Regions from separate parts of the Craurococcus roseus genome, predicted to be linked through region 2. Evidence: riboswitches for the same ligand, from Rfam matches in the RefSeq annotation. Region 2 holds a riboswitch; the other holds the start of a gene.
What was found. Region 2 has a riboswitch for cobalamin ahead of metE (5-methyltetrahydropteroyltriglutamate--homocysteine S-methyltransferase). Riboswitches for the same ligand answer to the same signal wherever they lie in the genome.

Region 1: another riboswitch for cobalamin. It lies ahead of ABD067_RS22870 (TonB-dependent receptor plug domain-containing protein); the one in region 2 lies ahead of metE (5-methyltetrahydropteroyltriglutamate--homocysteine S-methyltransferase).

The regions. Positions count from the first base shown of each region.
Region 1 is NZ_BAAAFZ010000084.1:1,432-6,448, forward strand. It holds gene ABD067_RS22860 (lipid kinase) at 1-487, shown strand, start outside; gene ABD067_RS22865 (YnfA family protein) at 459-785, opposite strand; gene ABD067_RS22870 (TonB-dependent receptor plug domain-containing protein) at 814-2,757, opposite strand; cobalamin riboswitch at 2,925-3,165, opposite strand; gene ABD067_RS22875 (exopolysaccharide biosynthesis protein) at 3,173-3,829, opposite strand; gene ABD067_RS22880 (enoyl-CoA hydratase) at 4,010-4,804, opposite strand; gene ABD067_RS22885 (CaiB/BaiF CoA transferase family protein) at 4,813-5,017, opposite strand, start outside.
Region 2 is NZ_BAAAFZ010000005.1:3,319-8,335, forward strand. It holds gene ABD067_RS01130 (ribonucleoside-diphosphate reductase subunit alpha) at 1-29, opposite strand, end outside; gene metE (5-methyltetrahydropteroyltriglutamate--homocysteine S-methyltransferase) at 588-2,900, opposite strand; cobalamin riboswitch at 2,983-3,213, opposite strand; gene ABD067_RS01140 (TRAP transporter substrate-binding protein) at 3,239-4,345, opposite strand; gene ABD067_RS01145 (MOSC domain-containing protein) at 4,515-5,000, shown strand; gene ABD067_RS01150 (PDR/VanB family oxidoreductase) at 4,997-5,017, shown strand, end outside.

The sequences.
Region 1 (5,017 bases), on a different contig from region 2:
CCGGGCGCTCACCGGCGACGCCAAGCGCCGCTGGGGCAAGCTCGGCTACGCCGTCGCCGGGGTGCGGGTGCTGGCGCGGATGCGGCCCTTCTCGGCGGCGATCCGCTGCGGCGACACGGTGGTCCGCAGCCGCACCGTCCACGTCGCGGTGGGCAACGGCCGGCACTACGGCGGCGGCATGACGGTGGGCGAGCGCTCGGAGATCGACGACGGCAGGCTCGACGTGTTCAGCCTGGAGGTCGGGGGCGTCTGGAGCCTGCTCCGCCTGCTGCCGTCGCTCCGCCGCGGCGACCACGGGCGCTGGCACGAGGTGCTGACCGTCGAAGGGTCGGAGGTCGAGATCCGCACCCGCCGCCGCCGCTCCGTCAACACGGACGGCGAGATCACCACCCGCACGCCCGTCGTGTTCCGCGTCCTGCACCGCGCCGTGCGGGTCCATGTGCCCGAGTCCGAGGCCGTCAGCGAGACGACGCCCCCGCCAGGATGACGCCGGCGCCGAGCAGGCAGAGCGCCGCGCCCGCGAGGTCGGTCGCGGCCGGCGCCTGGCCCTCCACGGCCCAGAGCCAGAACAGCGACGCCGCGATGTACACGCCGCCATAGGCTGCGAAGGCGCGCCCGGCCGCGTCCGCTTCCGCCAAGGTCAGCAGGGCCGCGAACAGCGCGAGGCTCGCCAGGCCCGCCAGCAGCCACCACGCCGGGGCGCCGTTCCGCGCCCAGGCCCAGAAGGCGAAGCAGCCGGCGATCTCGGCCAGGGCGGCGCCGGCGAAGGCGAGCGCGGAGGTCATCCCGCGCCCGCCCGTAGCACCGGCCGGGTCACAAGGCGAAGCGCGTGCCCACCAGCACGCTCCGGCCGGGTGTGGCGAAGCCGTTCGCCGGCTCGAAGCGGCTGTTGCCGAGATTCCGCGCTTCCAGGAACAGCGCCGCTTGGTCGAAGGCCTGCCACGTCGCGGTCAGGTTCACCACCGTCCCCGGCGGGTTGCTGCGCTGGTAAGGGAAGGGCACGCCCTGGTCGTTGTAGCTGGCGAAGGCGCCTTCCGGGCTGCGGCCGGTGAAGAGCACGGTCGGCGCGATCACCACCTTGGACGCCGGCCGCACCCGCGCCGTGACGCTGACCACGTGCTCCGGCCGGCGGGGCAAGCGTCGGCCAGTTTCGGCGTCGAAGGCGCCGGTGACGGTCCAGGCCGTCGTCGCCTCGAACCACGCGGCTGGGCGGAGCGTCAGTCCCAGCTCGACGCCCTGGATCCGCGCCCGGTCCACGTTCTCCAGCGTGTCGAAGCCGGCGTTGAAGTTGATCAGGTCGCGGATGCGGCTGCGGAAGTAGGTGGCGGAAGTGGTGGCGAAGGCCGGCCGCCCGAAGGCGGGGAGGTCGGTTTCGACGCCCGCCTCCCAGCCGATGGAGCGCTCCGGCCGCAGGTCCGGGTTGCCGCGGAAGAAGTCGCCGATGATCCCGAAGCGCTGGAACAGCGACGGCGCGGCGAAGCCGGTGCCGCCCGAGGCGCGCAGCCGCGAACGCAACTCCGGCAACGCCAACGCCGCGCCCAACCGCCAGGTGGTCTCGTCCGTGAAGCCGGTGGTGGCGTCGTGGCGCAGCCCGGCCGTGAGGTCGAGCCGCTCCCCCAGCCGGTATTGCAGGGTGGCGTATCCGGCGGTGGTGCGCTGCGTCGCGTCCACAGTGGTGCGGAAGAAGGGCGAGCCGCTGGCGCTCCGCGCTTCCTCGAAGGCGTGGGTGACGCCGAACCCGAGCGCGCCGTCCGTCAAAACGCCCACGGCCGGCAAGCGCACCGTGTTGCCCCAGTCGAGCGTGGTGCGCGTGCCGCGGTACAGGTCGTCGGCCGTGGAAGCGCTGAGCGAGTCGGGCAGGTTGACGTAGCGCCGCCGGTCCTCCGTCGCCGCGAGGCGCAGGCCCGTGGTCCATGCCCCGCCGAACAGCCGCGTTTCGCCGCGCACCTGCCCGTACCAGCGCCGGTCCTCCCCGGAGTAGTTCGGGTCGTCGCGCGGCACGTCGTCCAGGCCGAGGTTGTTCTGCCGCCAGCGCAGCAAGCCCTCGATGCGCGTGCCCTCCGCCGGCGTCCACCCGAGGCGCGCGGTGGTGAACACGCCGCGGAAGCCGTCGCGCTCGCCGGTGTCCGGCAGGCGCTGCGCGATGGCGTTGAAGCCCCTGGTCGAGAAGGACTGGGCGGACAGCAGGTAGTCGAAAGCGCCCACCGTGCCCGTCGCGCCTGCGCCCGCGCGCAGGGTGCGCTGCGTGCCGCCGGCCAGCTCGCCGTAGGGCGCGAAGGCGCGGCCGGGCGGCGCCCGGCGGGTGACGAGGTTGACCACGCCGCCCAGCGCCGCCGAGCCGTACAGCGCGGAAGCCGGGCCGCGCAGCACCTCGATGCGCTCCACGTCGAACAGCAGCTCGTTGCCGAAGTTGAAAGCGGCGTTCGGCTCCGAGGGGTCGGTCAGCGGCACCCCGTCCAGCAGCACGAGGACGTGCCGGCTGTTGGTGCCGCGCAGGAAGGTGCTGGCCTGTTGCCCCGGGCCGCCGAGTTGGGCGACGCGCAGGCCGGGAACGGCGGTCAGCGCCTCGGTGAGCGTTTGGTAGCCGCGCTCCTCGATCTCGCGGCGGGTCAGAACCGTGATGGAGGCCGGGACCCGCTCTTGCGGGGTCGGGACGCGAGTGCCGGTGACGATGGTGTCAGGGACGGCTTCCTGCGCGGGGGCGGCGGACGGCAAGGCGGAAAGGCCGCACAAAAGGGCGGCGGACAGGCGGCGCATCGGGAACTCCGTGCGGGGGTGACGACACGCCCCGCGCCGGAGAATCGCCCGGCGCGGGACAAGCGGGCGTCGTCCTCGCATGCGGCGCCGCGGCCGTTCTCCAGGATGGTCCCTGGAGCGGCCGCGCCGATGGGTCCGTTGCGCCGGTTCACCCCGCCCGGCACGCGCGAGACGTCTCTGCGCCGGCCGGTCTCCTGGCTCGCGGATCGAACGCCCGGGGCCCCGCCTTCTCGCGCCGAAACTGCCGGGGCAGGGGCGGCGCAATGGCGCGTGGGGCCGGGCTCTCCGCTTACAGTTGCGGGGGCAGCCGCGGACTGGCCTCGGCGCCGGCCGCAGTCGCGGCCGCCGCTCCGGTTTCGCGCGTTCCCGTTTCAGCCCTTGCGGGCCACCGGCGCATGGAGGGCGTGTAGCAGGCTCAGAACACCCAGCCCAGGGCCTTCACGCCGATCCAGCCGATCGCCGCCAGGATGAACGTGGCGAAGGCGCAGCCCGCGACGGTCACGGCCATGCCGATGCCCACCGTCCGGCTGTCGTGCTCCACCAGGCCGAGCGCCATGATGATGTTGCCGAAGGCCGGCGGGCCGTTGGTGCCCGGCCCCGGCAGGATCAGCATCAGCGCGACATAGGCCGTCAGCCACCCGAAGAGGCGTTCGCCGATGGGGGACAGGAAGAAGCCGGGGCGCGGCTTCACGTACTGCTCGACCTGCCGAAGCCATTTGGAGGAGGCGCCGGACAGGCGCAGAAGGTCCGAGCGCCGGATGGCGCGGCGGGCGATGAAGGCCGGCAGCTTCGGCACCCGCCGGCCCAAGCCCATCTGCACGCCGAGGATCAGCATCGGGAGGCCGAACACCGACGCCATCAAGGGCAGCAGGGACGGGAGGCAGAGCAGCAGGATCAGGAGGCCGAAAGCGCGGTCGCCGAAGGCTTCCGCCATCTCCCCCAGGGTGATCTCCTCGCCGGGGCAGCGGAGCGCGACCTCGGCGACGATGCGCGAAATCGGCGGGCCGGCGTCGTGGTGGTGGCCGCCCCCGCGCGTCGCCGCGCCCAGCGCAGCCTCCAGATTACCGTCCATTCCCGCCCATCGAACCCTTCATCCCAGTGCCGGCGCACTGGCGCCCGGCGAAGCCCTCCGCCGCCGCGTCTCTTTGCGGACCCGGTACGGCACGGCGATCCTAAGCGATTTCCGCCGCCGGTACAGTGGATTTCCCCGAGGATGCCGTCCCGGAGGGGGGCCAGCACCATATGGGTGACATCAAGCGCCGTTGAACACGGGCCGGCGCTTTTCCATGAAGGCGCGACGGCCTTCGCGGTAGTCGGCGCTGTTGAAGCAGGCCGCCATGGCGTCGCGCAAGGTCGCCATGTCGCGGTCCTCCCGGTCCCGCAGCACGGCCTTCACCGTCAGCTTGTTGGTGGAGAGCGAGAGCGGCGCGTTGGCCGCCATGGTGGCCGCGAGCTTGGCCACGGCGCCCTCCAGCTCCGCCGCCGGCACCACCCGGTTCACCAAGCCGATGCGCTCCGCCTCGGCGGCGGGAAAGCGGTCGCCGGTCATGAGGATCATGTGGGCGTGCGCCGGCCCCACGAGGTCCACCAGCGCCCGCACCATGTCGAAGCCGTAGGCGATGCCGAGCTTGGCCGCCGGGATGCCGAACTGGCTGTCGTCGGAGGCGACGCGGATGTCGGCCGACATGGCGATGCCGAGGCCGCCCCCCATGCAGAAGCCGCGGATCTGGGCGACCACGGGCTTGCGGAAGGCGGCGAGCTTGGCGCGGCCGGCGCTGGTCAGCCGGTCGTACTCCCGCTGCGCGTCGGCGTCGGCCCGGTTCTTCTCGAACTGGCTGATGTCGGCACCGGAGACGAAGGCCTTGTCGCCCGCTCCCTGGAGCACGACGCAGCGCACCGCCCCGTCCTCGGCGAAGCGGTCGAGCGCCTCGCCCATGCCGGCCCACATGTCCACCGACATGGCGTTGCGCTTCTCGGGCTGGTTGAACACCACCCGGCCGACCCCGTCCTCGACGCCGGCCAGGATCTTGCCCCCGGCGAGTTCCATCGGTGCCGTCATTCCCCGCCCAGCGCCCCCTTGGCCTTCAAACCCTCGATTTCCGCGGCCGAAAGCCCGGCTTCGGCCAGTATCTCCTCGCCGTGCTCGCCCAGGTCCGGAACGTCGCGGTAGACGCCGGTTTCCAACCCCTCGACGTTCAATGGGCTGGCGACCACACGCGTGTCCCCGCGCCGGCGGTGCCGGATCGGCATGGCCATTTCC
Region 2 (5,017 bases):
TGCCCCTGCAATTGGACGGCGTCGAACACCGTGGCTTCCCCCTCAAATCCCCGGACCGGAGCATGCATGTTTGACGCTTCCTACACAATATATCGGCCTGATCGCCCCATACTAACACCATATGAGGTGGGTGGTTGCAGATTTTCGGCCGTCACGTCCCGCCTATCAATGCGGCCTTTGTTCTATATACGTTCACACTTGACCGCCGCTCCCGCAAGCGAAAACAGCGGCTTCAGGGCCGTTGTTGGCAACCTGCGACAGGCATCCGACGAGCAAAAAGCGGAACCACGGCGCAAGCATCCCCAGGTTCCACACTTATCCACAGTATCCACAGGGTCCGTCGCCCGCCTTCTGTGGCGCCGGAGGCACTCGGCCCCGTGAAGGGCCGACCCCAGCGATGGGCTGGGACGCGCCCGCGGCGGCGCCCCTACCAAGAAGGCGCATAGCAAGCCTTGAGCAATCGCAAAAGTGGAAATGCGGCTAGCGGCGCCAGCGGGTGGGGCACCGAATCGCGGAGGGGGCCGTCCCTGCGGACCGCCCTAAGGAGCCGCCCGGCGGGCGGCCCCTCCTTCAGCTAGGCCGTAGGGTCAGCGCAGCTCCGCCCGCAGCCGCCGCGCGGCCTCCACCAGATTCGCCACCGCCGGCTTCACCTCGGCCCAGCCGCGGGTCTTCAGCCCGCAGTCGGGGTTGAGCCACAGCCGGTCGGCCGGCAGCCGCTCCATCGCGCGCCGCAGCAGCGCGGCCATTTCCTCCGCGCCCGGCACGCGCGGGCTGTGGATGTCCCACACGCCCGGCCCGATCCCGTTCGGGTAGGAAAAGGCGGCGAAGGCTTCCAGCAGCTCCATCCGGCTGCGCGCGGTTTCGATGGAGATCACGTCGGCGTCCATGGCCGCGACCGCGTCCATGATGTCGTTGAACTCGCTGTAGCACATGTGGGTGTGGATCTGCGTTTCGTCCCGCACCCCGGCCGAGGCGAGGCGGAAGCACGCCACCGCCCAGCGCAGGTACTCCGGGCGGTCGCCCTCCCGCAGCGGCAAGCCCTCGCGGAAGGCCGGCTCGTCGATCTGCACGACGGGGATGCCGGCCGCTTCCAGGTCCAGCACCTCGTCGCGGATGGAGAGCGCGATCTGCCGGCACACCGCCTCGCGCGGCAGGTCGTCGCGCACGAAGGACCATTGCAGCATGGTCACCGGCCCGGTGAGCATTCCCTTCATCGGGCGCTTGGTGAGCGATTGCGCGAAGGCGCTCCACCGCACCGTCATCGGCGCCGGCCGCGACACGTCGCGCCAGATGATGGGCGGCGCCACGCAGCGGCTGCCGTAGGATTGCACCCAGCCGTGCTTGGTGAAGGCGTAGCCGTCCAACCGCTCGCCGAAGTACTTGACCATGTCGTTGCGTTCGAACTCGCCGTGGACCGGCACGTCCACGCCGACCTCGTCCTGCCAGCGCACCGCCTCCGCGGTCAGCCGCTCGATGCCCGCCTCGTATTCGGCCGAGGCGATCTCGCCCCGCGCGGCGCGGGCGCGCAATGAGCGCACCTCGGCCGTTTGCGGGAAGGAGCCTATGGTGGTGACCGGCAGGGGCGGCAGGCGCAAACGCTCGCGCTGCTTGGCCGCGCGCCCCGCGTAAGGGCTGCGCCGCCGCTCCATCTCAGGCGTGAGCGCGGCGAGGCGCTCCGCCACGTCCGGGTTCCGCGCCACCGCGTCGGCCCGGTGTTCGGCGACGGCCCTGTCGCTCGCCTCCAGCGCCGGCGCGACGGCCGCCTCGCCCTCGTCCAGGGCGCGGGCCAGCGCCGCCACCTCCGCCAGCTTCTCCTCCGCGAAGGCGAGGCGCCGGCGCAGCGCGGGATCGAGCGCCGTTTCCATCCGCAGGCTGTGCGGCACGTGCAGCAAGGAGCACGACGGCGCCACCATCAGCCGCCGCGACCCGTCCGCGCGCCGCCGCGCCGCGCCCTGCAACCGCTCGAGCACGCCGTGCAGGTCAGTGCGCCACACGTTGCGCCCGTCCACCACGCCGAGGGATAGCCATTGCTCCGCCCGCGCGAGGCCCAACGCGCCGTCGAGTTGCGCCGGGTCGCGCACCAGGTCGAGATGCACGCCCGAGACCGGCAAGGAAAAGGCGAGCGGCAGGTTCTCGCGCAAGCCCCCGAAGTAGGTGGCGAGCAGCAGGTCCAGCCCGGGCGCCGCGTCGGCCAGCGCGCGGAAGGCGGCGGCGTAGGCGTCGCCCGCGCCCGCCGGCAGATCCGTGGCGAGGCAGGGCTCGTCCACCTGCACCCAGGCCGCGCCCGCCTCCGCCATGCCGCGCAGCGCGTCCGCGTAGGCGGGCAGCAGCGCCGGCAGCAGGTCGAGCGGCTTGGTCCCGTCCTCGCCCTTGGACAGCAGCAGGAACGACACCGGCCCGAGCAGCACCGGCCGCGTGCGGCACCCGCTCGCCAGCCCTTCCCGCACCGCCTCGGCCCAGCGGTTGCGCGCCAGGCGGAAGCGCGTCGCGGCGGACAGGCGCGGCACCAGATAGTGGTAGTTGGTGTCGAACCACTTGGTCATCTCCAGCGCCGTCGCGGTGCCGCCGGAGCAGCCGCAGCCCCCGCCGCGACCGCCGCGCGCGAGCAGGAACAGCGTGGACAGGGAGACCGGCCCCTCGCCGTCCCAGCCGTAGCCCGGCGGCACGGCGCCAAACGCGCAAGCGGTTTCCAGCACGTGGTCGTAGAGGGCGAAGTCGCCCGAGGGCAGGTGCCCGATGCCCGCGCCCTGCTGCACGGCGCGGCCGTTGGCGCGCAACGCGGCGGCGCCGCGGAGCAGTTCGTCTTCGGAGCTTTTGCCGGCCCAAAAGGCTTCGAGCGCGGTCTTGAGTTCCCGGCGCGGCCCGATGCGCGGGTAGCCGAGGTTGGCGGCGATGGTCATCGCATACAGTCTCCGCCACCGGTGCGCCCAGCCCGGCGGAAGGGATGGCGGCGCCGCCCGCGGCCCGCCCTCGGCGGAGCACGGAAGGTCGCCGGCGCCGGCAGGTCTCCTGGCTCGCGGGTCGCCGCCGCCGGCCCGCCTTCCCGCGCGGGCGTCTCCGCCGCGCAGTGGCCCGCCCCGTTCGTCACGAGGCGGATGGGCCGGCGGCTCTCCGCCGACAGTTGCTGGGGCAGCCGCCGACTTGCGAGGCGAGCCCCGCGCACGGCGTTCCCTTTTCACCCGCCCGCGCGGGACCAACGCGACATAAGCATATCTTTATGCCTCGCCGACAGCAAGCCTCAGCGCGCCGCGACGGAGGCCCGACGCAACCGCAGCATCATGGTGTCGAACGCGTAGTCCAACACTTGGTGGTAGCCGTAGTGGCGGTCGCGGAACGCCGTCTGGCTCTCCAGCAACTCCTTGAAGCGCGGATTCGCCGCCGCCTGCTCAGCCAGCACCTCCTGCGTCGCCCGGTAGAGCGCTTCCAGCACGTCGTTCGGGAACTGCCGGAGTTGCACTCCTTGCGCCACCAGCCCGTACAGCGCCTCCACGTTCTTCCAGTCGTACTGCGCCAACATCCAGGTGGCCGCGGCGGTGCAAGCGCCCTCCAGCGCGGCGCGGTAGGCGCGCGGCAGTTCGCTCCACTTCTGGAGGTTCACCAGGCTGTGGAACACCGCCCCGCCCTCGCCCCAGCCGGGGTAGTAGTAGTTCCGCGCCACCTTGTTGAAGCCGAGCTTCGCGTCGTCGTAGGGCCCGATGTACTCGACGCCGTCGATCGTGCCCCGCTCCAGCGCCGGGTAGATGTCGCCCGGCGCGATCTGCTGCGGCACCACGCCGAGCTTCGCCATCACGTTGCCCGCCAGCCCCGCGACGCGGAACTTCAGCCCGCGAAGGTCCTCGACGCCCTTGATCTCCTTCCGCAGCCACCCGCCCATCTGGTTGCCGGTGTTGCCGCAGGGAAGGGCGTGGATGCCGAAGCCGCGGTAGACGCCGTTCAGCATCTCGTTGCCGCCGCCGTGGAAGAACCAGGCGTGCTGCTGGCGCACGTTCAGCATGAAGGGCACGGTGGTCGAGAAGGCGAGCGCGCTGTCCTTGCCGGTGAAGAACAGCCCGCCGGTGTGCGCCATCTCCACGCTGCCGGCCGAGACCGCGTCCATCGCCTGCAAGGCCGGCACGATTTCGCCCGCCGGGAAGGGCTGGATGCGGAACCGCCCGTCCGTCATCTCGGACACCAGCCGGCACACGTACTCGCTGGTGCCGTAGGTGATGTCGAGCGTGCGCGGGAAGGAGCTGGTCAGGCGCCAGCGGACCTCTGGCTGCGTTTGGGCGACGGCGGGCGCGGCGAGCGCGGCCGGCCCCGCGGCGAGCCCGGCGGCGGTGGCGAGGATGGTGCGGCGACGCTGCATCTCGTGCCTCCTCTCGGCGGCGGGCCCTGGCCCGGCGCTTGCAACAGCCCGCGTTGCAAGCCGGGTGCCACGCCGGCCGCCGCCGCCGGTGCCCTTGCGGGACGGGCGGCAGGGTGGCATCTAGCTGTCCAATGGGCAACGCGTTGCCCAAACCGGGAGCAACGGGCGCATGGCTGTCACCCCCACCTGGCTCGGCGTCGTCACCCACCTCCACGTCGCGCCGCGCGCCTTCCTGCCCATGCGCGGCATGGAGGAAATCGAACTGGTCGAAGGCCGCGGCATCGTCGGCGACCGCTACATGATCGGCACGGAGCAGGGCTTCTACTCCGACAAGCCGGAGGAAGGCCGCCAGGTCACGCTCTTCGAGGAGGAGGCGCTGGAGTGCATCCGGCGCGACCACAACATCACCATGCTGCCGGAAGAGCACCGCCGGAACGTCACCACCCGCGGCGTGCCGCTGAACCACCTCGTCGGGCGCCGCTTCCACCTGGGCGAATGCCTGCTGGAAGCGACCCGCCTCTCCTTCCCCTGCAAGCACATCGAGGAGATCCTGGAGAAGCCGGTCTTCGAACCCATGATCCACCGCTCCGGCCTCAACTGCCGCATCCTCAAGGGCGGCACGGTGCGCGTGGGCGACGCCGTCCGGCCCGTTTGAAGCACGTCCAGACCGTC